Bacillus pumilus: one gene and its partner. The protein of the gene in region 2 binds, or shares a complex with, the protein of the main gene of each other region. Links are inferred from orthologs where the notes say so. Each region holds a gene or a part of one and is shown on either strand. Other genes may lie near its edges.

Region 1 (14,888 bases), 1.5 Mb from region 2 along the record:
CCAAGGACCCCATTCCAAAAGATATTTTGTTTCAAAAATTGCAGCATGCTGATGGTCTTTTAACGTCTGGAACGAAAATCGATCAAGAGCTATTAGATCACGCACCAAAACTCAAAGTAGTGAGCAACAACTCTGTCGGCTATGACAATTTCGATATAGAATTGATGAGGCAAAGAGGCGTAATTGGTACACACACGCCTCATACACTCGACCACACTGTGGCTGACCTTGCATTTTCACTCATTCTTTCCTCTGCGCGAAGAATTGCCGAGCTTGATCGTTTTATCCGTGAGGGGAAATGGACGAAATTTGTACAGGAAGAGGATATCTTTGGCATCGATGTCCATCATCAAACGCTTGGCATTATTGGCATGGGACGAATCGGAGAGCAAGTCGCCAAACGAGCTGCACATGGTTTTGATATGAATGTTCTGTATCATAACCGCAGCCGGAATGAAAAGGCTGAATCAGCATATGGCGCTTTATATTGCACACTTGATGACCTGCTAAAGCAAGCTGATATCATTGTGTTGATTACACCGCTGACCGATGAAACGTATCATATGATTGGCGAACGAGAATTGAAGTTAATGAAGCAAACGGCTTTATTTGTAAACATCTCCCGCGGGAAAACAGTGGACGAAAAAAGCCTCATTCAAGCGCTTCAAGAGGGATGGATCAAAGGCGCAGGTCTTGATGTGTTTGAACAGGAACCGCTTCAGGAGAATCATCCTTTCAAAGAAATGAACAATGTCACCCTTGTTCCCCACATCGGTTCCGCTACTGAAACAACACGGGATCTTATGCTGAAACGAGCCATTCATAATGTGATTCATGGAATTGATGGCAAAGCCCCTGTAGATATTGTGAAGGAGCTTGCTTCATCTTAATCGGAAAAGACGCAGGATTCAGAGCTGCGTCTTTTTATTTATTTCAATAGAAGGATATCAGGAGAAAAGCCTCATTTTAGCAAAGATCCTGTTTCTTTACATTTCCTTCATATTCGGGTGCTATAATATGAGGTAGACAAGCATCAAGAGGACAGCTTCCGATTTCCTTAATAGGAGGATGAAGATGAAAAAAATCAGTTCGGTTTTTACTATGTTTGCTCTGATCGCTGCTATTCTGTTTTCTGGTTTTATTCCGCAGCAAGCCTATGCCGAAACACCACTTACACCGACCGCCACAAATAAAACAGCTTCTATTCAACTGACATCAGATGTTCATACCCTTGCCGTCATTAATACGTTTGATGGTGTAGCCGATTATTTGATTCGCTACAAACGACTGCCTGATAACTACATCACAAAATCACAAGCAAGTGCTCTTGGATGGGTGGCATCGAAGGGAAATCTAGCAGAGGTTGCCCCAGGCAAAAGCATCGGTGGAGATGTTTTCTCTAACCGGGAGGGACGTCTCCCTTCAGCAAGCGGCCGCACATGGCGTGAAGCAGATATCAACTACGTCTCAGGCTTCCGCAATGCTGATCGCCTCGTGTATTCAAGTGACTGGCTCATTTACAAAACAACAGACCATTACGCTACATTCACACGTATTCGATAATCAATCAAAAAACAGCCCCATTTGACGCAGGGCTGTTTTTTTGATGCTACTTATGGCAGCAGGGTTTTCACGTATTCCTCAAAAGGCAGAGGCAGCGGTTTTTTCGACACTTCTTCATGTTCATGTATGGTGACATGATCCTCGGTGACGATTACACGTCCTGTTGGTGTGAGCTTTGAAGCAAGCGGTCTTTTGTTAAAAGGAGAGGCTTCATTTTCATAAATCTGCTTTCTCATTTGGACCAATGTAGGCTCACTCACCTCTTCCAATGTAAATGCATAGCCTGTCTCAGCGCCTTCTCCTCTATCTAATTGGACAAGATGCGCACCTTTTTCGGTTTTCTCTTCTTTGACTCGAAACCGAATAGACGCTCCTTCCACCCATTCTTCAGTAAAGGGTACAGGCTGGAGAGGTAAATTCACACCAAAACCCGCATCAATAAGGAAGCGTTCGTTGTGATGATTCAACGTCATGGCTACGTGCGTGCCATCGATTGCCCATGTGCCCGCTTCCTTGTTATACACGGTCCCTTGAACGAGCTGTACAGCGAGTCCTGCCTCTTTTAACACATAATATAAAAGAGGATTGAGATCGTAACAAAGACCTCCTCTGCCTCCTTCAAGAAGATGCTGCTTCAATCCTTCTTGATTCAAGGCATAGGATTGTTTGTTCAGCACAGATCTATTTTCAAATGGAAAGGTGTAGGCCATCTTTTTTAATAATGCAGGCAGGTCATCAAAGGTGATAGACTGTCCTTCGTATCCGATCTTCTGTAAAAATGCTGATTGCATCATGTTCATTCCCTTCTAAAAAAACTGAGTCTGTGAAGAGACTCAGTTTTCTTGATTGATAAAATCAGTTAACGCATCAATGGCTTCTTGTTCATCCGCACCATCTGCTATCAGTTTGACAGTGATCCCAGAGCTGATCGCAAGGCTCATGAGACCCATAATGCTCTTCGCATTGACTCTTTTTCCGTCCTTCTCTAGAAAAATTTCAGCCCCAAAGCGATTCGCTTCCTGTACGAACAAAGCAGCGGGACGTGCCTGCAAGCCTGTTTTCAACTGGATGGTGACCGTTTTTTCCACCATATGATCTGCCTCCCTTTTTCATTCTCCTATTTAAGTGTAACAGCTTGTCCGTTTCGTAATTGTTCTGCAATTTGATCTAGCTTTCTTAAGCGGTGATTAATGCCTGATTTGCTGATCTTGCCGCTTTCCACCATTTCTCCCAATTCCTTTAGCGTGACCTCTTGATAGTCGACTCGCAGCTTTGCAATTTCTCGCAGCTTATCTGGCAGGGCATCAAGTCCAATTTTTTCATCAATGAATTGAATGTTCTCGACCTGGCGCAGTGATGCACCAATCGTTTTATTCAAGTTTGCTGTTTCACAATTGACGAGCCGGTTCACGGAATTCCGCATATCACGGACGATCCGAACGTCTTCGAAGCGAAGAAGTGAATTATGCGCACCTACAACACTTAAGAATTCAGTAATTTTTTCGGCTTCTTTCATATATGTGATGTAGCCTTTTTTACGCTCAAGTGTTTTACTGTTGAGATGAAATTGGTTCATGAGCTCACAAAGGGCATCATTGTGTTCTTTATATAGGGAAAAAATCTCAAGGTGATAGGAAGACGTTTCTGGATTATTCACAGAACCGCCTGCTAAAAAAGCACCTCTCATATAGGAGCGCTTACAACATCTTTTCTTTACAAGCTCTTCTGAAATATTACGCTCAAATACAAATTGCTCACCTAATATTTTCAAATCCTCTAAAATGGTTTTCGCTCGTTCTACTAGTCTGACAATATACACATTATTCTTTTTTAATCTCATTTTCTTACGAACGAGCAGCTCGACTGTGACATCATATTTCTTTTTTAGCAGCGTATAAATCCGTCTTGCGATAGCTGCGTTCTCTGTTTGTATATCTAGAATTAATTTTCGATTAGAGAAAGATAATGAACCGTTCATACGGATGAGGGCAGAAAGCTCTGCTTTTGTGCAGCAGTCCTTCACGTCCAGATTAGTCAGCTCTTTTTTTGTTTCGGATGCAAATGACATCCTTGCCACCCCCATTCCTATTTTTTCTTATGCAGCAGGTCGACAAGCAGCGCGGCTACTTTCAGCGTGTCGTGACGAATCACATGCTGGTCGTATGTAATGATTTCCCCAGGGATGACTTCCAGTCCCATTGCCTTGAGTACATCTGTGTCGAACTGTACAGGCTGTGCCTGTTCTTCTGCATATTTTGCTTTGATCTCTTCTGGAATTTCTTTATTGTTTACAAAAATGGTATCAATAAATGGACGAACCATATGATCGTTTAATGCCTGCACATGATCAGCTGCACTGTAGGAAAGCGTTTCCCCTGGCTGCGTCATGACATTGCAAATATACACTTTTTTCGCCTTAGAACGAATCACTTCTTCGCCAATATGCGGTACAAGCAAGTTTGGCAAGATACTTGTATACAAGCTGCCAGGTCCAATGACGATCAAATCGGCTTCACGAATGACTTGAATCGATTCTGGGAGCGGCTCAATCGTATCAGGTGTGAGGAACACTCGTTTAATTCGCTCACCGTATGTTGGGATTTTTGATTCTCCTGTTACCACTTGCCCATTTTCTAATTCAGCATGTAGAACAACACTTGAATTCGCTGCTGGCAAAACTTTTCCTCTCACATTTAAGACCTTGCTCATTTCTGTGACGGCATGAAAAAAATCACCGGTTATATTTGTCATGGCCGCAAGAATGAGGTTGCCAAGAGAGTGGCCTGTTAAGTCATTCCCTTTGTTAAAACGGTGCTGAAATAAGTCTTCTACAAGCGGTTCAACATCAGAGAGAGCTGCAAGGACATTTCGAATATCGCCTGGAGGCGGAATATTCAAATCATGCCGCAGTCTGCCTGAGCTGCCTCCGTCATCAGCAACCGTTACAATAGCGGTAATGTCCACTGGCTTTGTTTTTAGCCCTCTGAGCAAAACAGATAAGCCAGTGCCCCCGCCAAGAATGACCACCTTTGGAAGTGTCTTCATCTATTTTCTGCTTCTCTTTTCAATGTCCCGGTGAGTGACATGAGTGTAGTAGTCATTTTTAAAATACTCCGATAAGTAGTTCGCTAGCGTCACTGATCGGTGCTGTCCGCCTGTACAGCCAATAGCGATCACAAGCTGGCTTTTTCCTTCTCGTTTATAGGACGGAAGCATAAAGCTGAGAAGGTCAATTAATTTCTCTGTGAATTTTTGTGTCTCGCTCCATTTCATTACATAGGAGCGCACTTCTTCATCGTTTCCAGTCTGTGGACGCATGCTCTCAATATAGTAAGGATTCGGCAGAAATCTCACATCAAATACAAGATCAGCATCAATCGGCAGACCGTATTTAAAACCGAAAGACATCACATTCACTGTAAACACCTGCCCTTGGGTCGTGGCAAAGTGCGCGACAATTTTTTCTCGAAGCTGTTTTGGTTTTAAATCCGATGTATCAAAAATCATTTGAGCCCGACCTTTTAACTCTTCTAACAGATCGCGTTCCATTGCGATTCCTTCGAGCGGCAAACCTGTAGTCGCAAGAGGATGCGAACGTCTCGTTTCTTTGTATCTTGAGACAAGCACCTTATCGTTTGCATCTAGAAATAATATTCTTGGTGTGATCCAGCCAAGATCACTCATTTCATCTAAGGCTGCAATCAAGCTGTCAAAGAATTCTCGTCCGCGCAAATCCATCACAAGGGCAACCTTACTCATCTTCGAATTCGATTCCTTCATGAGTTCTAGGAACTTTGGTAAAAGTGATGGCGGCAAGTTATCTACACAGAAGTAACCTAAATCTTCAAAGCTTTGAATGGCAACGGTTTTCCCCGCACCTGACATTCCTGTAATAATCACAAGCTGAATATCTTCTTGTTTGTGCGTATTCATGCCTGCTTCCTCTCCTTCTTTATAAAAACGGTTCATGTATTAGTCTCCTTGAGGATCTAACCGATAAGCAATCAATTCAAAATCAGGTGTATACGTAAAAGTACCGTGAAGAAGTCCTTTTCCCTTTAGCATGAAATCAAGAATATGGGAATCCCCTGGTGCCATCGGTAAATGCGGCACATCCTTTACTTCATGCCACTTTAAAATGCCTTCCTCTGACTCTGTCACGTTTTTTCCAGTAAATGAATCTGCCATAAAGGTGAACATCATCCACTCTTGAACGATTTGATCGCCTTCTTTTATGATAAAGGTAAAAACACCTTTTAACTGTGGATTTAAAATATAAATTCCTGTTTCTTCTCTATACTCTCGAACGACTGAATCCTTGACCGATTCTCCGCTTTCCATTTTTCCGCCCGGCGCTACCCACCAGCCTCGTCTTGGCTTTTGCAGCAAGAGAACTTGATCTTCGTGATGCAGCACACAATTGGTTACTCGTTGCATCAGCTGTCACCTACTCTTTTATGTCTTTAACTTATTATACAGGTTCATCCTGACGTCCACAATGAACATGCCCCTTCTTCACCGAAAACAGACCGAATTTCGTCTGAAAGAAGTGGCGAGCATTTTCTCTACTCTTTATTTTACAGCAATCAATGGTTCTCCATGCGTCATTTGTGAACATCTCATGAATTTCTGATTTTAAGCAAAAAAAAGGACACGGATTCTCATCCGTGCCAAACATGTATTCCTTATAAAAGGGGGTCAATTACTAGTTTTATCATAACGGAAAATTGTTTCACCCGTGTTACATTCCAGTTAAAAGCCCATGACGCTATATTAAGGATTTACGACAGCCTTTTATTTCGTTGCTTTAAGTTTTTCAGCAAGCTCTTCTACATAATGCTGTGCGCTTTGTGCGGCAATACTTCCGTCACCTGTTGCTGTCACAATTTGACGGAGTGTTTTTTCACGAATGTCACCAGCGGCGAAAATGCCTTCCACTCTCGTTTCCATTCTTTCGTTTGTTTCGATGTAGCCTTCTTTATTTGTAATGCCGAGATTTTCAAATGGTTTAGACAGTGGCAGCATTCCGATATAGATAAAGGCGCCATCTGTTTTAAAGTCTTCTTCTTCACCAGTCACCGTATCAATCAAAGTCACACTGCCGACTTTACCGTTTTCTTCATTAATTTGTTTAACGGTTTTGTTCCACATGAAGTCGATTTTTTCATTATCAAAAGCACGTGCTTGTAAAATGCTTTGGGCACGAAGCTTGTCGCGTCTATGAACGATCGTTACTTTTGACGCAAAGCGTGTCAGGTACACACCCTCTTCTACCGCAGAGTCTCCTCCACCAATGACGACGAGCTCTTTGTTTTTAAAGAAAGCACCGTCACATACTGCACAGTAAGAGACGCCTCGACCGCCAAGTTCTTTTTCACCTGGTGCACCGATTTTTTTGTATTCCGCACCTGCTGCAATAATGACAGAGCGTCCTTTGTATTCTTTTGAACCGGCTTTGACGATTTTGTACTCTTCACCGTCTACGATTTCTTTGATATCGCCATATGCATACTCAGCACCGAATTTCTTCGCATGGTCAAACATTTTATTTGAAAGTTCTGGCCCTAAAATGCTTTCAAAGCCAGGATAGTTCTCGACATCTTCCGTATTAGCCATTTGACCGCCTGGAATCCCTCTTTCAATCATCAATGTTGAAAGATTTCCACGAGATGTATAAACAGCGGCTGTCATTCCGGCAGGTCCCGCTCCAATGATGATCGTATCGTAGATTTTTTCTTCTGACACAACTGTCACTCCCTCTTCAATTGCTGCTAGCATTTCTTATTAGAATGCCCTTGGGTGATGCTTCCATTCATGACAGAAAGCATCCATTCCACTCTTATTTTTATTCCTTACCCATATCCTATTAAATCTGCGGATAATAAGCGAATCATTTGCTCATATGTTCAAAAAAAGAAAAAGCTTCCTTAAACTGCTGTTTAAGGAAGCCTGTTTACGGTTATATAGTAAGTAATGATTTATTCAACGACTCTTCTTACAACGCCATTGAATGCTTTTTTCCAGTAAACATTGCTCATAGAGTCAACTGAAACACCGCGAGAGCTGTTATCGTTCAAGAATGTACCGTTTCCTAAGTAAATACCAACGTGTCCATTTACTTTATACGTATCAAAGAACACAAGGTCTCCGCGTTTCATGTCAGATGCACTTACAGCTCTTCCTTTACCTACAAGCGTATCTGTTGTTGTACCGCCAACTGGTCCAAGGTTGATGCCTGCTGATGCAAATGCCCAGCGAACGAATGAAGAACAGTCAAAACGACGTGCGTCAATATCAGCTTGTGATCTGCCACCAGCCCATTTATATGGAGATTGTCCAACAATGGAAGAACCTGTGCTGATTGCACCTTCGATTCCGCCTACGTTACTGCTGACAGGTGATCCACCGCCAGTAGATGGCTTCTTGCTTGGTGAACTGCTGTTGTTATTATCGTTGTTGTTTGAAGATCCACTGTTACTGTTATTTGAAGACGAGCTGCTGTCGTTCGTTGAGCTGTTGTCTTCTGCTTGAACACTAGCTTGACGCTGCTGTTGTCTTTGTACTTTTTCTTCTTTTGCTTTTTGAGCTGCTTCTCTTGCTTCTTTTTCAGCTTGTTTTTGAGCAGTGATTGTTGCGTCTTTTTCAGATGCAATGCTGTTAGCCTCACTGTTTAACTCGCTAATTTGAGAAGAAGCACTTCCTTTTTGCTCTTTCACTTGCTTGAATAGCTTGTCTTTTTCATCAAGCTGTTTATTCAAGTCTGTTTGAAGTGTTTCAAGCTTTGTAAGTGTCTTTTGAACATCTTCAAGCTTTGTGTTTAATTCGTTTTCAGACTTTTGGAGCTCAGCTTTGTCTTTTTCTTGCTCTTTAATGATTTCGCTGTCTGCGTTGATGAGTGTAGATACTGCACCTGCACGGCTGATGAAATCGCTAAAGCTTTTCGCTCCTAGTAATACATCTATGTATTTCGTAGAACCGCCGCTTTCTTGAAGCGCACGTACACGCTTTTTCAAGAATTTGTTTCGATCTTCAATACGTTTTTCAGTATCAGCAATGTCTTTTTTCAGTGCATTGATTTCTTTTTTCGTTTGTTCATTTTCTTTTTGTTTTTCTTCGATTTGATCACTTGTTTTTAAAGCTTTCTCGTCAATTTCTTTTAGCTTTAGTGCAAGTGCCTCTTGTTTTGCTTCAAGCTTTGAAAGCTCATCTTTTTTCTTTTGAAGGTTTTTGTTGACCTCAGATTGCTTGCTGTCCAGCTCTTGTTTCTTTTGTTCAAAGTTCTGTGCGTTTGCTTCATGAGTAAATGGGATAAATAAACTGCTCGCTCCGATGACCGAAGCTAAACCGAAAGTAATAAACTTTTTCACGAATAGTTCCTCCTTTGACAATTTCCAAGCGACATGAGAAAGCAGCAAATTCTCTGCGACCAATCTGTGCTATCTATGTCTTTCTTCCTGATTGATCAGTCAGATGTTGACCAGATTGTTTCTATCACTAGGTGTTTCATTATGTATAGTAAAATATCTAAATATATGTCTTTGTTTTAATCCACGATTTTCATTATACATGAGACATCGACAAAATGAGCTAATATTTTTATTACATTTATGTTTCAAAAACATGTCGTGATTGTCATACTTCGCCAAATCCTTGCAAATCCCACCTTTTTATCCAAGAAAAAAGCATGACCTTTTCGGCCATGCTGCAATCTTCTAAATCTATTTACCTATTTAATCAATTAATGTACAAATGACTTGTTCATATTTAGACAGTGTTTGAACACTGATTTGAAAAGAGGCTGCAATCTCTTTTTTGCTCATAGATTCTTCTTGCTCCTGCATCCATAAATAATAGGATGCTGCTGCCCATGCAGGCGCATTTTTCTTATCTACGCCAGAAGCACGTGCCTGCTGAATAATATGGAATAACCAAAAATAAGGCATATGGCTGTCAGGCTGAACAGCTTCTTCCAAGCTGGATGCCGCCTGTTTTGCGAAAACCGCATCTTCTGAAAAAGACCGTTCTTCCATTTCATCTTCGTATAAGAGCAGTTCAATGAATTGCTGTTCAAAAGCTGTTTTCGCTGCGCGTGCATCAAGGACAGATTGAAGAACGTCACGTTCTCCTTTTTGTTTGCTTACATAGTACGCCGTCAGCCGCTCCTCAATGGAGACCATTGGCTCAGTCTCCTCAGGTTTATCCTGCCATGGCTTGATTTCATCTGCATCGATATCTTCTTCGACCATCTTATCCCAAACCGTCTGTGCAAGCGTTTTGTGACCTGTATAATAAGCTGCGCTTGCGAGCCAGTATAAAAATGTACTATCTCCTTGAAAGCCTGTTTTGTACAAAGAATAAAGCCATTTAAATGCCCATTCAAATTCTCCAACTAGGGCAAATGTTGCGCCAAGCTTATAACGCTGTTCACTTAATATTGGATACACGTGCGTTAATTGCTTTGCTAACGTATTGACCTTTTCTTCTTCTTTTTCATAATGATAGAAGACTAGCTGGTTGCAAAGGGCATGCAGATTACCCGGATTTTCATGTAGAACCCGGTTCAGCATCTCTTTTGCCTGATGGATTTGACCAGAATAAAAATAGGCCAATGCGAGATTGTTATACGCTGACCAAAATTCTGGATACTCAACAATCATCTGTTCCAGCATCTCAATGGCTTCATCAAGCCTGCCGCTTTCCAGTAAGTGATTTGCTTGATCCTGCTTCACAATCAGGTCATCCTGATCGTAAGGAAAATCTTCGTTCTCTTCGTCACTCATATCGAGCAGGTCGAGAAGGTCATCATTTTCATCTGCAAATTCCCCGTTCTCTTCTAATGAAGCATAGGCAGTCGCTGACTTATATGCCTCTTGAAAGAGTCCTAGATTCGCATAATTATTGGCTTTAAAATAGTGACACTCAAACATATTTTCATCAATATGTTCAAGGATGAAATCAAGCAGTTCATTTGATTGTTGGAAATGACCCATTTCAGTATAAATAATAGCAAGCTGTGACAGCATTTCTACATTTTCAGGCTCAAGTACGATAGCCCGCTGTATGAGCTTACTCGCTTTAGATAGATTTCTTTCTCTATAAGCTTTTAGACCTTTATGAAAAAAGTAATGCCCATCTTGGAATAGCTGGACGACTTGTGTGTGATTATTTTGAGAAGTGTATTTACTCACTGATACCCTCCATTTCGAACAGTGTACCGTGTGTAGTATAACATACTTCAAGAGTCGTCACATAGAACAAAAGAAAAGGAAGGATTTGTTTTTCACTTAGGAAATAAAAAGCCGGAGGTGTCCCCGGCTTTTCACTCGCCTTGATGACGTTTTTTTAATACTTTTAATACATCATCAAGTGGCAATTGCTGTTCACGTAATAACACAAGCAGGTGATACAGAAGATCGGCTGTTTCCCATTTCAATTCTTCTTGATCCCGGTTTTTCGCGGCAATGATGACCTCTGACGCTTCTTCCCCTACCTTTTTCAGGATTTTATCGACCCCTTTTTCAAATAGATAGGTTGTATAAGCGCCTTCTGGCATTTCTGCCTGACGTTTCGCAATCACCTGTTCAAGTTCATTTAAAATTGCAAAACGATCCTGCTCTTCCGTTTGACGCTTCACGCCTTCTTCCGAAAAGCAGCTATAGCTGCCAGTGTGGCACGCTGGTCCACTTGGTGAGACAAGAATAAGCAGAGCATCCTTGTCACAGTCATATCGAATGGATGTGACTCGCTGAGTATGTCCAGATGTGGCGCCTTTGTGCCAAAGCTCGTTTCTTGATCGGCTGTAAAACCATGTTTCCCCTGTCTCTAGTGTTTTTTCATAGGATTCTTGATTCATATACGCCAATGTCAATACTTCCTTACTTTGAGCATCCTGTACAATCGCAGGTATCAGGCCTGCCTCATTAAAGGATAATTCGTTTCCCTGTTTCATCTGACCTTCACCCCGTGTTCTCTCAAGTATGTCTTTACCTCTTGAATTGAAGTCTCTTTATAATGAAAAATGGAAGCTGCTAAAGCTGCATCCGCTTCTCCTTTTGTAAATGCCTCCAGCATATGCTGAGCATTGCCAGCACCTCCCGAGGCAATGACAGGTACGGTGACAGCTTCTGACACAAGCTTTGTTAATCGATGATCAAAGCCCTTTTTCTCACCGTCGGCATCCATACTTGTCAGCAAGATCTCTCCTGCCCCCCTCAGCACGGCTTCTTTTGCCCAATCGCTAACCTCTATATCCGTTTGACGGCGCCCTCCGTGTGTATAAACCATGTACGCTTTTTTCTCTTCATCGTACTTTGCATCTATTGCAACGACGATGCACTGAGAACCAAAAAAATCGGCGCCTTCAGAAATCAGTTCTGGTCTTAAAACTGCCGCTGTGTTCACAGATACTTTGTCTGCACCCGCTCTTAATATGCGCTTCATGTCATCAAGGTGGTTAATTCCGCCGCCTACCGTAAAAGGGATGGCAAGAGTGGACGCCACTTGCTTGACCATATCCACCATCGTTTTCCGGCCTTCATGAGAGGCAGAAATATCAAGAAAGACGAGTTCATCCGCCCCTTCCTCATCATACATCTGCGCTAATTCTACCGGATCACCGGCATCCTTTAAGCCGAGGAATTGCACCCCTTTGACCACACGACCTTCCTTCACATCGAGACATGGGATGATTCGTTTTGTCATCATACGCGGTCAAGCCCTTCAATTGCTTCAGCTAAAGTAAACCGCTCCGTATAAAGTGCCTTTCCAATGATTGCACCAGAAACGCCTGACTGTTTTTGTGCTGACAGCTTTTGGAGATCGGCTACCGAACTGATACCGCCTGAGGCAATAACTTGTTTGCCAGTAGCTTCTGCTAAGCGAATTGTACTTTCCACATTGGGCCCAGCCAGCATGCCGTCCATTTGAATATCTGTGAAAATAAAGACCTCCGCGCCTTCCTTTGCCAATTCTTTGCCGAGATCCTCTGCCTTCACTTTCGACGTTTCAAGCCACCCCTCAGTCGATACGAATCCATTTCGCGCATCAATGCCAATCGCTATTTTCTCCCCATATTGCGCAAGCATTTTTTTCACAAAGGCAGGGTTAGAAACAGCCGAGCTGCCAAGGATGACTCTAGCTACACCATTGTTTATATAAAAGGCAACGTCTTCTTCTGTCCGAATGCCACCACCAATTTGTACATTTACATCTAAGGATGAAGCAATCGCCAGCACATGCTCATGATTGACGCGACTCCCCGCTTTGGCACCATCTAGGTCAACGAGATGAATCCACTTTGCTCCTTCATTTGCAAATCGCGTCGCCATATCGAGCGGCGAATCTCCATAAATGGTTTCTTGATCATAATCTCCTTGCACGAGCCGTACACATTTGCCATTTCTCATATCAATCGCTGGATACAATGTAAAGTCACTCATTTGTTCACCCTCTGTTCGTTTGCTAATTGAATAAATTGTTTGAGCAGCGCCATGCCCGTTGTACTGCTTTTTTCAGGGTGAAACTGTGCGCCTAGCACATTTCCCATGCCAACAACTGCTGGTACTTGAACGCCATAGTCTGCGCTTGCTAATTGCTCTTCTGGATTCATATCCCTCACATAATAAGAGTGAACAAAGTACGCAAATCCTTCCGGTACCCCGTCAAACAATGGGGAGGGCTGATGAAATGTGAGCTCATTCCACCCCATATGAGGCACCTTCAGCCTTTGCCCACCCTGGTCACGATCCTTTAGAAGAACGACACGCCCTTTTAGCAGCCCCAAACCTTTCGTACGCCCTGCCTCTTCACTTTCTTCAAATAACAGCTGCATCCCAAGACAAATGCCAAATAGCAGCTTTCCTTCCTGCACTACTTGGTGGATAAACGCCTCAAGCCCTGTCTGTTTTAACAGCTGCATCGCATCACGAAACGAACCGACCCCAGGCAAAATATAAGCATCTGCCTTTTTGAGCTCCTCCACATCAGAGGAGACGATATAACGGGCACCTGCTCGTTCCAGTGCTTTTGATACGCTGAACAAATTTCCCATTCCGTAATCAATGACTCCGATCATTAGAGCATCCCCTTTGTTGAAGGAATCCCTTTCACACGTGGATCAATGGTTGTTGCTTCATCTAAAGCACGTGCCATTGCTTTAAAAATAGCTTCAATTATATGGTGTGTATTGGTTCCATAGTGAACAATTACATGAAGATTTATACGAGCTTCTAACGCAAACTTCCAAAGAAACTCATGTATGAGCTCTGTATCAAAGGTACCGACCTTTTGACTTGGAAAGGCCGCTCTCATTTCTAAATGAGGACGATTGCTTAAGTCGACCACGACCTGGGCAAGCGTTTCATCCATTGGAACAAAACTGGAGCCATATCGCTTGATTCCCTTTTTATCACCTAACGCTTCCTTAAACATTTGCCCAAGCACGATGCCGATATCTTCCGTTGTGTGGTGATCATCAACATCCGTATCTCCTTTCGCATCGACGGTCAAATTAAAGTGTCCATGCTTCGTAAATAGATCGAGCATGTGTGTCATAAAAGGGACATCTGTTTGAATATCCGCTGTTCCTTCCCCATCAATCTCTAACGATAACGAAATATTCGTTTCATTTGTTTGTCTCGCTGTTTCCGCCTGTCTCATGACGATTCCCCCCGCTTTCTCGATTCAATCGACCTTGCATGTGCTTCGAGCCCCTCTAACCTAGCAAAAGCCGCAATGCTATCCCTGTGTGTCTCAAAGGCTTCTTGACTATATGAAATAATGCTTGTTTTCTTTTGAAAATCGGTCACACCAAGCGGGCTAGAAAATCTGGCTGTTCCGTTGGTTGGCAGCACGTGATTCGGTCCTGCAAAATAATCTCCCACCGGCTCAGGGCTATAACGCCCTAAAAAAATCGCCCCTGCATGCTTGATTTGACCAAGAAATGATTCTGGATATGCTGTCAGCACCTCTAAATGCTCTGGCGCTAACTGATTGACGACGTCTACTGCACGTTCCATGGAATCTGTCACGTATATACGGCCATGATGTTGTATGGATTGTGCAGCGATTGATTTTCTTGGCAAGGTGTCCAGCTGCGCTTGCACCTCAGCTCGCACATTTTCAGCAAGTGTCTTAGACGGGGTCACCAAAATACTAGATGCTAGCGCATCATGCTCTGCCTGAGAAAGTAGATCGGCCGCCACCTCATATGCTATGGCCGTGTCATCTGCTAGAACCGCAATTTCACTAGGACCGGCAATCATATCAATGTCTACCTGACCAAATACTTCCCGCTTTGCCAGTGCGACATAGATGTTGCCTGGACC
Region 2 (15,010 bases):
CGCAGGCAAGAATCATTAAAAGGCATTCCGACAAAACCTGGCTTTGACCGGGATGAGTGGCCGATGGCGGTTTGTCTTGAGGGAGGAAAAGGCGCAAGCGTTCAATATGTCAGTCCATCTGATAATAGGGGAGCAGGCTCATGGGTCGGGCACCAAATCAGCGGATTTCCTGATGGGAAAAGAATATTATTCATTGTGAAATAAATCTGAGGAAAAGGCACCCCTCAATCGGGTGCCTTTTTTTTATATGATCAGAGCGTATCCGAGCTGGCAGGGAAAAAAGATTCAGTGGTACAATCAATCTATAAGGTACAAAGACTGACAAGAAGAAAATGTGAAGGGACATTTGCTTATGGATAAGAACCGTGCATTATACGATTTTTTTATGCAGCATGCAGAGAAGTTGACTGAAACATGGTATGAATCAATTGAGGACGATGATCCAGAATCCATATACCGTTCAACAGATTCCAGCATCATATCAGAGCTAAAACGGCAAAATCAAGATTATTACCAGCATTTTATACGTGCTCTTATTGAAGACAAGACGTATTTACATACTGAGTTTAAAAAGTGGTCTGAAGACTTAGCCAGTGACCCAAAGCATTTAAACACACCATTAGATTATGTTGTGAGAGAATACATGTCCAATCAAAGAGTGGTCCTTCATTACTTAAAAGAATTTATTAAACAGCGTCAAGATGAAATTGATATTGACCGCATCTTTTATTGGTATGATTTAATTTCAGAGGCGTTTAATATTTCCATTCATATGTTCATCCAGCAATATGTGAAAAATACAACGAGGAAGCTCGTGGCACAAAGAGACATGATTTACGAGCTGAGCTCACCTGTCATTGTCTTAAAAAGTTATATTGCGTTATTGCCGTTAGTAGGTGATATTGATACAGCGAGAGCAAAGATTATTTTAGAAAATACGCTAAAACAGTGCTCACAAAAAGGTGTACAGCATTTATGTATTGATTTATCGGGCGTTGTCATTATTGATACAATGGTGGCTCATCAAATCTTTGATCTTGTCACATCACTTCGGTTAATTGGAGTAGAGACAACTATTTCAGGAATCAGACCAGAAATTGCCCAAACCGCTGTGCAGCTCGGGCTTCCTTTTAATGAATTTCGCACGGCATCATCACTTGCTCACGCCTTAGACCGCATGACTGAATTTACTTCAATATAAAAACCAGGCCGATTGAATGGCCTGGTTTTTTATTTAGATAACAGCGTCAATTTTTGTGACTTTCCAATCTTTTTGTCCTTTTTCGAACGTAACCGTTCTTTGTACTTTGCGTCCATCAAGTGTTGGGACAGTGAATTCATATGTGCGGACTGTTTGTTTTTTAGAGACAAGTTTAGGTGTCGCTTTATCCCAATTAAGCATATTGTCTCCGTCGCCGACTGGAACAGCCATTTTGCCTTTATGAACAATGAACTGGTAGTCTTTTAAACCTTGATTGATGGCTTCTTTTGTGAAAACTTGAGATAGGTAGCTGTTTAGTTTTTTCTTTGTATCAAATGTTTTAGAAAGATAGTTGTAAGTCATGTCTTTATAGCTAAATGATTTTAATTTGTAATCAGAATGTTCATTAATTTTGTAGCCTGACATCGCACTCCAAAAGTGTTCCCGTGCATCAAGGGCAATATGTAACGCTTCTTTATTTGTCAAAGTGGCTGGTTTTTTAGAAGCGGCCAATGTTGTAGATTGTAATGAGATCATAAGCATAATAGCAGTTAATAAAACGAATAATTTTTTCAAGGCGATTGCCTCCTTTTCTCAATGAAAACTTCTTATGTTACAAATGTTACAATAATTACAGTGATATTACAAGTATTAAATCTAAATGTTTTTTATTTCTTTTCTTTCTATATATATAACGTTTGAGGGTGGCAAAAAGTTTTCATTTTTTTATTTTTTCTTTATATCTACTATTTAACCGTTCTAAAGAAGAACAAAACGTTTTTTGGAAAAGTTTCTGTTTGGACGTTCAACACGCTTTTTCATTTATGACATATACTATCGTGATGAATGTCTAAGAAAGTGGTGTTGAATATGTATTATCCGTATGAAGGTATGTGGAATGGGTACTCATATGATAGGCAGATGCAAGGTTGGCCGTCGCTCCCTTCTCAAGTTGGAGGATTTCCAGGGTTTCCAATCGGAGGAGGAGGCACTGGGCCCGGATCTAGTGGATCAGCCCCGCCAGCCCCACCACAGCATATCGTTTCGCAATATCAGCAAGCATTATCACAGCCTCAAAGCATGCAGTCACTTATTTCAGGGCAAACAGGTGGAGGTCAGCAATCGGTTCAATTTGCGGCGGGATGTAATAGAAGGTGGACGATTGTGTTTATGAGAAACGGTCAAGTATTTTTAATGTATGTTCTATCTTCACAGCCTTTCGGGAGAACAACTGGCTTTATTTGGCCGAACTTTACATTTGGTTCCTTCCCAAGCTCGAGTATTCTTGCCTATTCTTGTTCATAAAAAAAAGCCGGTTCTCATCATTAACTGATGAAATACCGGCTTTTTTTAGTGAATATTTCTAAATACGCCAATCACTTTACCTAGTATACTTACATTCTGTAAAATAATCGGTTCCATAGATGGATTTTCTGGCTGTAATCTAAAGTGTGTATCTTCTTTATAGAAACGTTTCACTGTCGCTTCATCTTCCTCTGTCATGGCGACGACAATATCTCCATTGTTAGCAGTGCTTTGCTGACGCACAATGACATAGTCCTTGTCCAAAATTCCTGCGTCAATCATACTTTCTCCCATAATTTCAAGCATAAATACTTGTTCATCTGGTGCTGCAAAAGTCTCTGGAAGAGGGAAGTACTCTTCTACATTCTCAACAGCCGTAATAGGCAGGCCTGCTGTTACTTTTCCGATGACTGGTACGTTCATTACAGCACTCTTTGGAATATTCATTTCCTCTTCATCTAGTACTTCGATCGCTCTAGGTTTTGTCGGGTCTCTTCTAATTAAGCCCTTCGTTTCTAGTCTAGCTAAATGTCCATGAACCGTTGAACTGGATGCTAGACCGACAGCTTCTCCAATTTCACGAACGGATGGGGGATAGCCCTTGCTTTTTACTTCTTCTTTGATGAATGTCAGGATATCGAGTTGTCTTTTTGATAGCTTCGTCATCTTTTGCACCTCAAAACGTCAATTTTAAAGAAATTATAGCATGTTTTTCCTAACAGTACAAACATAGGTTCGAAAAAAACGTTTGACAGAAACGTTTGTTCGTATTTATAATAAGTGTCAGAAAGAACGAACACACATTCTATTAGGAGAGATGACATTATGAGGTTAAAAGAATCTATTATTTTTATTGGGGTATTCTCATTCATCGTTGGCATATTTCTCTCACTTATTGCAGTCACAAGCCATAATGATCCAAATCAGTATGTTAAAATAGAAGTTCAATCAGGGGATACTCTTTGGGGGTTAGCTGATCAAGTAAACGACAGCAAATCAATCGATAAAAATGCGTTTATTGACTGGGTCACTCAGCACAACGATCTTGCTTCAACAGAAATCCAGCCTGGTGACATCCTTGTCATACCAGTCAAAAAAGAGCATCCAGTCGTATATCAACTTGCAACAGTACAGTAGAAAGGTCGATTGAAGACATGAATGCAATCATCTATGCGAGAGTAAGCACTGTCAAAGAAGAGCAGGAAACCTCGCTGAAGAGACAAGAAGAAGAATTGCTAGCTTTAGCTGCTATGCACAAGATGAATGTGGTTAAAGTCATTAAAGAAAAAGCAAGCGGGTATGATCTAGATCGCGATGGTGTGTTTGATATGCTAGCTACACTAAAAGAAGAGTCAATTGATGCTGTTCTTATCCAGGATGAAACACGTCTCGGAAGAGGACAAGCAAAAATTGCGCTTCTTCATTGTCTTTTTAAAGAGAATGTAAAGGTGTACAGTACGTTTCATAGAGGCGAACTTGAGCTTTCAGAAGCAGATGAAATGGTGATTGAGATCGTAGGAGTCGTTGAAGAGTATCAACGAAAAATTCATAACCTGAAAATCAAGCGGGGAATGAGAAGAGCCGTTGAACGAGGGTATCAGCCCGAACTGAATTTAAAACAGCAGGATCATGCGCCTGGTCGTGAGCGTATTGAAGTGCCGATTTCAGAAATTGTTCGATTAAGAAAAAATAACATGACCTTCGCAGAAATCGCAGCAACTCTTCAGGCACTAGGTTTCGACATTTCAAAAGCAACGGTCCATAGAAGGTATCAAGAATATGAAAAAGGTCTGACCACCTAAAGCTTGATTTGTTGTCAAAATGATTGATATTTAGTAGTATGTAGAGAAAATGCTTTAAAGGAGTTAGTCATGATTTCTAAAAATCAGCTTGCAAGAATCAATGAGCTTTCAAAAAAGTCAAAAGAGACCGGTTTGTCAGACGCTGAAAAAACAGAACAAAAGCAATTAAGAGAAGAGTATTTAAAAGCTTTTCGTTCTTCTATGAAAAATACACTTAAAACCGTGAAAATCGTTGACCCTGAAGGAAACGATGTCACACCAGAAAAATTAAAAAGAGAAAGAGATCAAAACCTTCATTAAGTTTTCGGTTTCTTGAATTTTGAAAAGATGGGAAGGATATTCTCATCTTTTTTCATATTTGCATAACTTTTTAGGTGATCGATAAACTAAATGTGACAAAATCACTCTTTTTCAGCGTGAAATAGTTGTGAAAAAAGGACAGTAGATTTATGATAATGGTGTACACAAGATACGGAAGGGGATTTATATGGAAACGATTGAATTGAAATCTATTGCAACAATACGTACTCTCTCCATAGACGCAATTGAAAAAGCGAATTCCGGCCACCCTGGAATGCCGATGGGTGCTGCACCAATGGCATACGCTTTATGGACGAATCACTTAAACGTAAGTCCGCAAAACCCAAATTGGTTTAACAGAGACCGTTTTGTATTATCTGCGGGACATGGTTCTATGCTTCTATATAGCATGCTTCATTTAAGCGGATACAACTTGAGCATCGATGATCTAAAACAATTCCGCCAATGGGGTAGCAAAACACCTGGACATCCTGAATTTGGACATACAGAGGGCGTCGATGCTACAACAGGTCCTTTAGGACAGGGGATTGCCATGGCAGTTGGTATGGCACTTGCAGAAAGACATCTTGCGGAAACGTATAACAAAGACAACTTTAATGTTGTAGATCACTATACATACAGCATTTGCGGAGATGGAGACTTAATGGAGGGAATTTCCTCTGAAGCTGCTTCCCTTGCTGGTCATTTAGGCTTAGGCCGTTTAATTGTCCTTTATGATTCAAATGATATTTCTTTAGATGGCGACCTAGATCGTTCATTCTCTGAAAATGTGAAGAATCGTTTTGAAGCGATGAACTGGGAAGTTCTTTATGTGAAAGACGGCAACAACATTGAAGAAGTGACGGCTGCTATCAAAAAGGCAAAACAAAGCACAGACAGACCTACACTGATTGAAGTGAAAACAACAATCGGTTTCGGATCGCCAAACCGTGCAGGAACTTCTGGTGTGCATGGTGCACCACTTGGCAGCGACGAAGCCAAGCTGACGAAGGAAGCTTACTCTTGGACGTTTGAAGAAGATTTCCATGTACCTTCTGAAGTGTACGATCATTTCAAAGAAGCTGTAAAAGACGCTGGTCAGAAAAAAGAAGCAGCTTGGAATGAATTATTTGCGCAATATGAAAAAGAATACCCTGAGCTTGCAGCTCAATTGCAGCTTGCGATTGAAGGAAAGCTTCCTGAGAATTGGGATCAAGAGGTTCCTGTTTATGAAGCAGGTTCAAGTCTTGCCTCCCGCGCTTCTTCAGGCGAAGTATTAAATGGCATTGCGAAGCAAGTACCTTTCTTCATTGGCGGGTCTGCTGACCTTGCAGGTTCAAACAAAACAACGATTAAAAACACAGACGATTTTGGTAAAGATCATTATGCTGGTAAGAACATTTGGTTCGGCGTCAGAGAATTTGCAATGGGTGCCGCGTTAAACGGTATGGCGCTTCACGGCGGCCTTCGTGTATTCGGCGGAACGTTCTTTGTTTTCTCAGATTACTTAAGACCAGCGATTCGTCTTGCTGCCTTAATGGGACTTCCAGTTACTTATGTCTTTACTCATGACAGTATCGCTGTTGGTGAAGATGGTCCGACGCATGAACCGGTTGAACAGCTTGCTTCATTACGTGCGATGCCGAACCTTTCTGTCATTCGCCCTGCGGATGGAAACGAAACAGCTGCAGCGTGGAAACTTGCTGTATCTTCAACGGATAAACCGACAGCACTAGTTCTGACTCGTCAAAACCTTCCAACGATTGACCAAGCACCTGAGAAGGCGTATGAGGGAGTAGAAAAGGGTGGATACGTCGTCGTTGAAGCTGCTGATGCGCAGCCAGAAGCACTTCTACTCGCATCTGGATCTGAAGTCGGTTTAGCGATTGAAGCGCAAAAAGCACTTGAGAAAGAAGGAATCCGCGCGTCTGTTGTCAGTCTTCCTGCATGGGATCGTTTCGATCAGCAGTCAGACGAATACAAAGAATCAGTCCTTCCTACAGCAGTGCGGGCTCGTATTGCGATTGAAATGGGGGCTTCACTTGGCTGGGAGCGTTACACTGGTCTTGATGGTGACGTAATTGCCATTGATAAATTTGGCGCTTCTGCACCTGGTGAAACCATTATTGAGAAATACGGCTTTACGGTCAGCAATGTCGTCAGCCGTGTGAAAGCGAAGCTGAACAAATAACGAAGTCTCCAAGCATCATGCTTTTTTTCATCTGTTTGCAGAGCATTTTCATCCGCTCTGCAAACTTTTTTCTTTTTTCTTGTTTTTTTGACAAAACTAGTTTCTTCTTGCTTCATATATAGACAATTCTTTCTTTCACATTTTTGTATAATACAAGCAATATACGAGATTGACGAAATGTGAAAGGAAGGGATAGACATGGAACGCCATTATTATATTTATTGGATTGAGGATGAATTTGCGCATCATTATTTTGGCAGAGAATCAATTTTGTTTCATTTGTTTGAGTCGTTACACTGGACGAACCGCACGGAAGATGAATTGGTGATGCTTGTGAAACAAGTGGATTACGTGACGAAACGAATCCCTGCTTTTCATATGCATCAGCGATTAATGAACAACTTAACGAACGTTCACTATACACAAATTGGCTCGATATACAGCGCTTCCTTACCTGATGGAAAAGGAACGGCTGCATTTATCATAAAAGATCGTTATATCCAAATGTCTGCCACCGGTAGTTATGAAGCAGAAGCAGTGTTTTTTGAAGTGCTGAGAAAAATTAGTCCTTGCTTCCTTGCGATGGACTTCGGTTCAAAGAAGCACGGGTGGCTCAATCCGGTAAAAGTGAGGAATTTTGTTTAAAAAAATAAAATTGAACGTGAAATGTTGTATAATAGCCTTTTGTTTAGTACACTTTATACGAGACAACATGAAGGAGGAAGAATTATGGATTTATGGGTTGTCATCCTTGTAGGCGTTGTTGCACTGCTTGCAGGAGTTGCACTCGGATTCTTTATTGCTCGTAAGTATATGATGAGCTACTTGAAAAAGAATCCACCAATTAATGAACAAATGCTTCGAATGATGATGATGCAAATGGGCATGAAACCGTCCCAGAAGAAAATCAATCAAATGATGAAAGCCATGAACAACCAAGCGAAATAATACGTACGATATTATGATCATAGATGGAACATGGTTATAAAGAATGGACAAGCGTTGTCCTTTCTTTATTGAATTCACCTTCATCAGACGCTTTAAAACCACTGTACTTGCCTAAATGAAGCAGGGAAGGTGGTTTTTATTTTGGCGTCAGCTTCCTGTAAAAAAACAAAAACCCCTGTTATCAGAGGTTTTTGTTTCGTTTATGGTCACACATATCAACTGTTCTAAAAATCGTGCAGCATGATAAATATCATGAGATATGATTAGTTGGCTGAGTTTGAGTGTAAGTGTCGTTGATATTGTAAGAGGAGATGATCTAGCTGCTGGCTATGTTCGATGGTCACTGTTGATGTCATCCCATTGTGCATCACAACTTTCATCAGCTCTTCTCTTTTTTCTTCGATTTGAGTTAATAATGATGTTTTTACCAAAGTCATGTTCCTTTCATGCAAATCTTGATAAAAAGAATCGATTCTATTATATCCATTTTCAGGTTTATTTTCAAATTTAAAGGATTCGTTATCTCGATGTCAAATTAAATTATATAAGGTTTTAAGAGAATAGACCATCTTTATTGAGAGGATGTAAAAAAAATGAAATGATTTTGTCATCTCTTATTGTATATTGTAAGAAGGGGGTGTTCTTTTGACAGATTTGAATTACTTTTTAGCTTTCGGAGCAGGATTCCTTTCTTTTATCTCACCGTGCTGTCTGCCGCTTTATCCAGCGTTTTTATCTTATATTACGGGCGTTAGTATGGATGAAGTGAAATCTGAGAAGGTGATGCTGAGAAGAAGAAGTCTGCTTCATACCTTATTCTTTTTAATTGGTTTCTCTATTATCTTTATTGCGATAGGCTTTGGGACATCGTTTGTTGGGAAGTTTTTTGATGATTACCATCAAGCGATTCGCCAGGTTGGAGCTATCCTCATTATTTTCTTTGGTTTTATGACGCTTGGTGTATTTCAGCCTTCTTTCCTCATGGGCGAAAAGAGAATGCAGTTCAAAAACCGACCTGCTGGTTTTTTTGGATCGATTCTCATTGGAATGGGCTTTGCCGCTGGTTGGACACCTTGTACAGGACCTATTTTATCTGCTGTTATCGCACTGGCGAGTAACAATCCTGAGTCGGCTGTGCCTTATATGATGGCGTATGTATTTGGATTTGGCGTTCCATTTTTTGTCCTCTCCTTTTTCATTACGAAAATGGCGTGGATCAGAAAGCGTCAGCAGCTCATCATGAAAATTGGCGGGATCATTATGATTGTGGTAGGGATATTGCTGTTCTTTGATCTTCTCACATGGATTATCATCATGTTCTCATCCTTGTTTGGCGGATTTACAGGCTTTTGAAATCGTTTTCTACAGTCGCGGCGAATGGTTTTTTTTCGTCAATTGGAGTATATTATACATAGGCTGACCTTAAAGAATAAAGGAATGATTTGATATGATGGTCTTAATCTCTTCTATAATTGCAATATGTATGGCGGTAGCCGTCATGTTTATTCGCATTAAGTCATCTGCGAAACCGGCAACCGCGAAAAAAATTATATTACCTCCTATTTTTATGAGCACTGGTGCACTGATGTTTTTTGTTCCAATGTTTCAGGTAACTGGGGCTGAATTTCTTGAAGCGATCACAGTGGGGATGTTTTTCTCCATCTTTTTAATCAAAACATCGAAGTTTGAAATTAGAGGGAACGAGATTTACTTAAAGCGGTCAAAAGCATTTGTATTTATTCTCATTGGACTTCTTGTTCTTCGTATCGGGATGAAGACGATCCTGAGTTCTTCTATTGATTATGGCTCTCTAAGCGGAATGTTTTGGATACTTGCCTTTGGCATGATTGTACCTTGGCGCGTTGCCATGTATTTGTCGTTTAGAAAGCTGTCTAAGCAATTAGATCCGCAGCAGGTTCAAATGAATTAAACCCAGATTGTTGACAATGGGCTAAAATGATCTTTATTTTAGCCCTTTGTCTTCTTTCTTTTCAGTGTGATAGAAAACCTTTGAAGTCTAGGAAGGGTGAGCACCAGCGCACAGGACTGACAAAGAATGCGAGGGGTTTTCTACACGCTGAACCTCCTTTTTATAAAGGAGGTTATTTTAATAATGCTTCATATGGCGTATGATCGATGTTTTTTTCTTGAAGGCGCTTCAATAAAAACTTATGATCACGCTTTGGTGTAGCGATAATATAGCCGCGAATGATTAAGTCTAAATTAATGCTCGCAGCTTGTTCTTTTAAAGCCAGTTCGCCAATTTTTCCTGCAATTTTTTCTTTGGCGACATCTCTAAACAGCTCTGGAACAGGTAATACAAGCTCATTTAAAAGCTGTTTGTCTTCTTCCCGCCATAGGTGGAGGCTCCTTTGAATATATTCATCCTGCCAATCAAGCTCTGATTTCCCATCTTCCTTCGGCAATCGTTTTAAAAATTTGCGAAACATAAAAAAGCCACCGATTGCGAGTAATCCGATCATCACCGTACCCCAAAATAAAATGAACCACAAAAACCAGCCGCTTAACATGTTCTCACTCCTTATACCCCTCGTCTCTCTATCTTATTTTACATGAAGCGATGATAGAAGAAAATAACAAAAATGTATGTCTCTCATCTCTATGAACGCCTTTTTTCATTCATAACTGCCCATTTACTAGAAAGACCCAAACCATCTAGTAGAAAAAGAATACCTTATCATATAGCGACTCTACTATTTGGCCATGGTGGTTCGCAAAAGGTATTGACTTGACACGAACGGAAGAGAGCCCACCAAATGAAGGTGGGCTCTTAATGTTTGAAGTGCGGGATTTGAAAGGAAAATGCCTCGCGTGGATGGTCGGAACTTTTTTTAATTCTTATCGAAATGATTCGGTTTTCGTATTCTGTTTCAATCTCTTTGTCGTTCAAATAAAAAGGGAGCATGACACTTTTTTCAATTGGCTGTTCGCCTTCAACATTTTGCTTTTGTACCGTGCAACAGAGAGTCAGCTCATGTCCAGCGAAGGTCAGCTTTACATCGGTGATCGATAGGGTGGAGACATCAATCTCAATAATATAATCACGGCTTGTTTCATAAAGGTCAATTGGGAGGTGTTCATCATACCAGGCAAATGGATCATCCATTAAAACATTGAGCCAATCATCTATTTCTAGAAAATCAGAGGAATTCGATTGCTTTTCATTCTCCATAGACACTCCTCCATCACATCTCATAATAAATGATATGTTGAGAACTGAAATGTGTGAAAGACCTAAAACATCCCGTTTTGCCACGGGATGAGAGGAGAATGTTTACATATCGTGATGAGAATTGTGCTTTTGTCTTGTATGGTTGCGGTTTTTTACTTTTTTACTGCCTGATAATGGCTCAGGCTGTCCGCCCTGATGCTCCTTAGGCGAGTTTTGACGGATGTCTTTTCCTGTGTTTTTATTCGTCATGATGCTTGCTCCTTTCCTATTGGTTTTTTTTACGTTTTTTATTGTTTTGTCTTTGTTCTTCTGTTAAAACGAGTTGGTCATTTTCAATATAGCCTGCACCATTACCTTGGCTTTTGGCTGCATTCATGCCGTCAATCACATGATTTGCTTTACGTTTTGTCATGTTCTATCACCTCAATTGTAGTATGAACCTGCCCCGCTTCGTTTATGAAGAGTAATCATTTCCTAGTGATAAGATAAACTTATTGAATTTAATAAAAGCATTGTTATTTACTTATGTATGAATTTGTTTTAAGATGAAATTGTGAGAAAATTGTGGTGAAATACGACGATTTTTCTGAGAATTGAAATTGATCTTGATCATCAAAAGGGGGATTTTGGATATGTCGAAACAGCAGCAAGTCGCTAAACAAGACGCTTTTCAATCTAGAAAAACGTTTTCGACAAATGGGAAAACGTATCACTATTATTCGTTAGAAGCACTAGAGAAACAAGGAATCGGAAATGTTTCTAAGCTGCCTTATTCCATTAAGGTACTTTTAGAATCAGTGCTTCGCCAAGTAGACGGTAGAGTGATCAAAAAGGAACACGTTGAAAACTTGGCAAAATGGGGAACTGCCGAGGTAAAAGAAATTGATGTTCCATTTAAACCTTCTCGTGTTATTTTACAAGACTTCACGGGTGTACCAGCCGTCGTTGACCTTGCTTCATTAAGAAAAGCAATGGCAGATGTAGGTGGGGATCCGGATAAAATCAACCCTGAAATTCCAGTTGACCTTGTTATTGATCACTCAGTACAAGTTGATAAAGCTGGAACTGAAGATGCATTAAATATTAACATGGATTTAGAATTCGAACGTAACGCAGAGCGTTATAACTTCCTTAGCTGGGCAAAGAAAGCGTTTAATAACTATCAAGCTGTTCCGCCTGCAACAGGGATTGTTCACCAAGTAAACTTAGAGTACCTTGCAAGTGTTGTTCATGCGATTGAAGAAGATGGCGAGATCATCACTTACCCAGATACATTGGTTGGTACTGACTCTCATACAACCATGATCAACGGGATCGGCGTACTTGGATGGGGCGTTGGCGGTATTGAAGCGGAAGCTGGTATGCTCGGTCAGCCTTCATACTTCCCAGTACCAGAAGTCATTGGTGCTAAATTAGTTGGAGAGCTTCCAAACGGAACGACTGCAACTGACCTTGCATTAAAAGTGACACAAGTTCTGCGTGAAAAAGGCGTGGTCAACAAGTTCGTTGAGTTCTTCGGACCAGGTGTTGCACAGCTGCCGTTAGCAGATCGTGCAACGATTGCGAATATGGCGCCTGAATACGGGGCTACTTGCGGATTCTTCCCAGTAGATGAGGAAGCTCTTGCTTACCTTCGCCTTACTGGACGTGATGAAGAGCAAATTAATATCGTTGAAGAATATTCTCGCGCAAATGGCTTATTCTATACGCCAGATGTAGAGGACCCAATTTTTACGGATGTTGTGGAAATTGATCTTTCTAAAATTGAATCAAACTTATCTGGTCCAAAGCGTCCACAAGATTTGATTCCACTTTCAGAAATGAAAGAGACGTTCCATCAGCACATCGAAAGCCCAGCCGGTAACCAAGGGTTTGGATTAGAAAAATCAGAGCTGGATAAACAAATTGAATTTGATCTAGCAAATGGTGAAAAAGCTGTGATGAAGACAGGTGCGATTGCGATTGCAGCGATTACGAGCTGTACGAATACATCAAACCCTTACGTCTTAATCGGAGCAGGTCTTGTTGCGAAGAAAGCAAGTGAGCTTGGCATGAAGGTGCCAAACTACGTGAAAACGTCACTAGCGCCAGGTTCTAAGGTTGTGACAGGATACCTCGTGAACTCAGGACTTCTTCCATACTTAAGAGACCTTGGATTTAACATCGTTGGGTATGGCTGTACAACATGTATCGGTAACTCAGGACCGCTTGCGCAAGAAATTGAGGATGCTGTCTCTGAAAATGATCTGCTGATCACTTCTGTTTTATCAGGTAACCGTAACTTTGAAGGACGTATCCATCCGCTTGTAAAAGGAAACTACCTCGCATCTCCACCATTAGTTGTGGCATATGCACTTGCTGGTACGGTCAATATCGATTTAACAAAAGACCCTATCGGTGTGGATAAAAACGGTGAGAACGTTTATTTCAATGACATTTGGCCATCAATGGACGAAATCAACAGTGTCGTGAAAAGCACAGTCACACCTGAACTCTTCCGTTCAGAGTATGAAACTGTATTTGACAGCAATGACCGCTGGAATGAAATTAAAACGACAGATGATGCTTTGTATAAATGGGATGAAAATTCCACATACATTGATAACCCGCCATTCTTTGAAAACTTATCAGTTGAGCCTGGTAAAGTTGAACCGCTTAAAGGCTTGCGCGTCGTTGCCAAGTTCGGTGACTCTGTGACAACTGACCATATTTCTCCTGCTGGAGCGATTGGTAAAGACACACCTGCGGGTAAATACTTGCAAGAAAGAGGCGTATCTCCTAGAGACTTTAACTCATATGGATCTCGCCGTGGTAACCACCATGTCATGATGAGAGGTACTTTTGCAAACATCCGTATTAAGAACCAAATCGCACCAGGAACAGAAGGCGGATATACAACGTACTGGCCAACTGGTGAAGTGACATCCATTTATGATGCATGCATGCGTTATAAAGAGGATGGCACAGGTCTTGCGATCTTAGCAGGTAAAGACTACGGAATGGGTTCTTCCCGTGACTGGGCTGCCAAAGGAACAAACCTTCTTGGAATTAAATTCGTTCTAGCTGAAAGCTTTGAGCGTATCCACAGAAGTAACCTTGTCTTCATGGGTGTACTTCCTTTACAGTTTAAAGACGGAGAAAGTGCAGAAACTTATGGACTAACAGGAACAGAAACATTTGAAGTTGAAGTTGATGAAACAGTTCGTCCACGTGATCTTGTCACTGTGAAAGCAATTGATACAGATGGCAATGAGAAAACATTTGAAGTGGTTGTTCGCTTTGACAGTGAAGTCGAAATTGACTACTATCGTCATGGTGGTATCCTTCAAATGGTACTTCGTGAAAAATTGGCAAGCAACTAATACTCATACAGCAAAGAAGAGAAGGCGCTTAGACAGCTTTCTCTTCTTTTTTAAAATAGTGGAGGATCAATCATGTGGAAAAAAGGAATAGCAAGCGCTGTTTTACTTGTGTTGATTGGTTTACTTGTGTGGAATTTACTTGAACCAAAAGAGCCCGCAATCGGTCTTGAAAAAGGGGATCAAGCCCCTGATTTTGAACTTAAAACCCTTGATGGTCAAACGGCCTCGTTATCTGATTACAAAGGGAAAAAGGTGCTCGTCAATTTTTGGGCGACATGGTGTAAGCCATGTAGGACAGAAATGCCAGATCTAGACGCGGTTAGAAGCGAATATGATCAGGTCGAAGTACTTGCTGTGAATTTGACGACCACAGAAAAAAGTGTAGATCATGTTGCAGCATTTGCAGATGAATTAAAGCTGAGCTTTCCTATTTTATTAGATCAAAAAGGCATTCAAGCACGATATCAGGTGCTTTCATACCCCACGACATACATATTAGATGAAAAAGGACGCATCATGTCTGTGAAGCATCAAATGCTGACAAAAAAAGAAATTGAGCAAGAGCTGGATCTATAATGATTCAGCTTTTTTGCTTATTTTCTAAATGTTTTGGCGAAAATGAAATACAAACATTGGAGGTGAGTACAATGAGAAGAAGAAAACGACGTACATTTGAAGAGCTTGTACTTGAAAATAAAAAAGAATTAT

What was found.
Region 1: the proteins of CKW02_RS08815 (region 2) and CKW02_RS17030 are in contact, whole or in part, in a crystal structure (PDB 8WT4), measured with the Bacillus subtilis proteins. The link is inferred for Bacillus pumilus from one-to-one orthologs.

What each region holds. Positions count from the first base shown.
Region 1 is NZ_LT906438.1:3,237,062-3,251,949, forward strand. Bases 6,737-9,547 are described here. They hold CKW02_RS17030 (C40 family peptidase), read right to left. Parts: upstream 8,931-9,547; coding sequence 7,542-8,930; downstream 6,737-7,541. Other genes in these bases: trxB (thioredoxin-disulfide reductase), read right to left, coding at 6,737-7,308; CKW02_RS17035 (tetratricopeptide repeat protein), read right to left, coding at 9,294-9,547. Also shown: CKW02_RS16985 (2-hydroxyacid dehydrogenase), read left to right, coding at 1-890; CKW02_RS16990 (ribonuclease), read left to right, coding at 1,075-1,563; CKW02_RS16995 (arylamine N-acetyltransferase family protein), read right to left, coding at 1,614-2,357; CKW02_RS17000 (HPr family phosphocarrier protein), read right to left, coding at 2,397-2,654; DNA-binding protein WhiA, read right to left, coding at 2,681-3,631; CKW02_RS17010 (gluconeogenesis factor YvcK family protein), read right to left, coding at 3,649-4,608; RNase adapter RapZ, read right to left, coding at 4,609-5,496; CKW02_RS17020 (8-oxo-dGTP diphosphatase), read right to left, coding at 5,536-6,000; more of trxB, read right to left, coding at 6,358-6,736; more of CKW02_RS17035, read right to left, coding at 9,548-10,751; bifunctional phosphoribosyl-AMP cyclohydrolase/phosphoribosyl-ATP diphosphatase HisIE, read right to left, coding at 10,883-11,512; imidazole glycerol phosphate synthase subunit HisF, read right to left, coding at 11,509-12,267; hisA (1-(5-phosphoribosyl)-5-[(5-phosphoribosylamino)methylideneamino]imidazole-4-carboxamide isomerase), read right to left, coding at 12,264-13,001; imidazole glycerol phosphate synthase subunit HisH, read right to left, coding at 12,998-13,636; imidazoleglycerol-phosphate dehydratase HisB, read right to left, coding at 13,636-14,220; hisD (histidinol dehydrogenase), read right to left, coding at 14,217-14,888. UniProt on the Bacillus subtilis protein: The C-terminal part of CwlO shows a cell wall hydrolytic DL-endopeptidase activity.
Region 2 is NZ_LT906438.1:1,753,175-1,768,184, forward strand. Bases 7-2,939 are described here. They hold CKW02_RS08815 (DL-endopeptidase inhibitor IseA), read right to left. Parts: upstream 1,778-2,939; coding sequence 1,235-1,777; downstream 7-1,234. Other genes in these bases: CKW02_RS08805 (NucA/NucB deoxyribonuclease domain-containing protein), read left to right, coding at 7-204; CKW02_RS08810 (STAS domain-containing protein), read left to right, coding at 353-1,201; CKW02_RS08820 (hypothetical protein), read left to right, coding at 2,072-2,506; lexA (transcriptional repressor LexA), read right to left, coding at 2,552-2,939. Outside these bases: more of CKW02_RS08805, read left to right, coding at 1-6; more of lexA, read right to left, coding at 2,940-3,172; cell division suppressor protein YneA, read left to right, coding at 3,332-3,643; CKW02_RS08835 (YneB family resolvase-like protein), read left to right, coding at 3,661-4,308; CKW02_RS08840 (DUF896 domain-containing protein), read left to right, coding at 4,378-4,608; tkt (transketolase), read left to right, coding at 4,796-6,799; sporulation inhibitor of replication protein SirA, read left to right, coding at 6,998-7,444; CKW02_RS08855 (YneF family protein), read left to right, coding at 7,529-7,747; CKW02_RS08860 (aspartyl-phosphate phosphatase Spo0E family protein), read right to left, coding at 8,011-8,184; CKW02_RS08865 (cytochrome c biogenesis CcdA family protein), read left to right, coding at 8,393-9,100; CKW02_RS08870 (CcdC family protein), read left to right, coding at 9,195-9,677; CKW02_RS08875 (DUF2621 domain-containing protein), read right to left, coding at 9,850-10,278; CKW02_RS08880 (Hsp20/alpha crystallin family protein), read right to left, coding at 10,539-10,940; CKW02_RS08885 (small acid-soluble spore protein P), read right to left, coding at 11,043-11,189; small acid-soluble spore protein SspO, read right to left, coding at 11,206-11,352; aconitate hydratase AcnA, read left to right, coding at 11,573-14,302; and 2 more genes.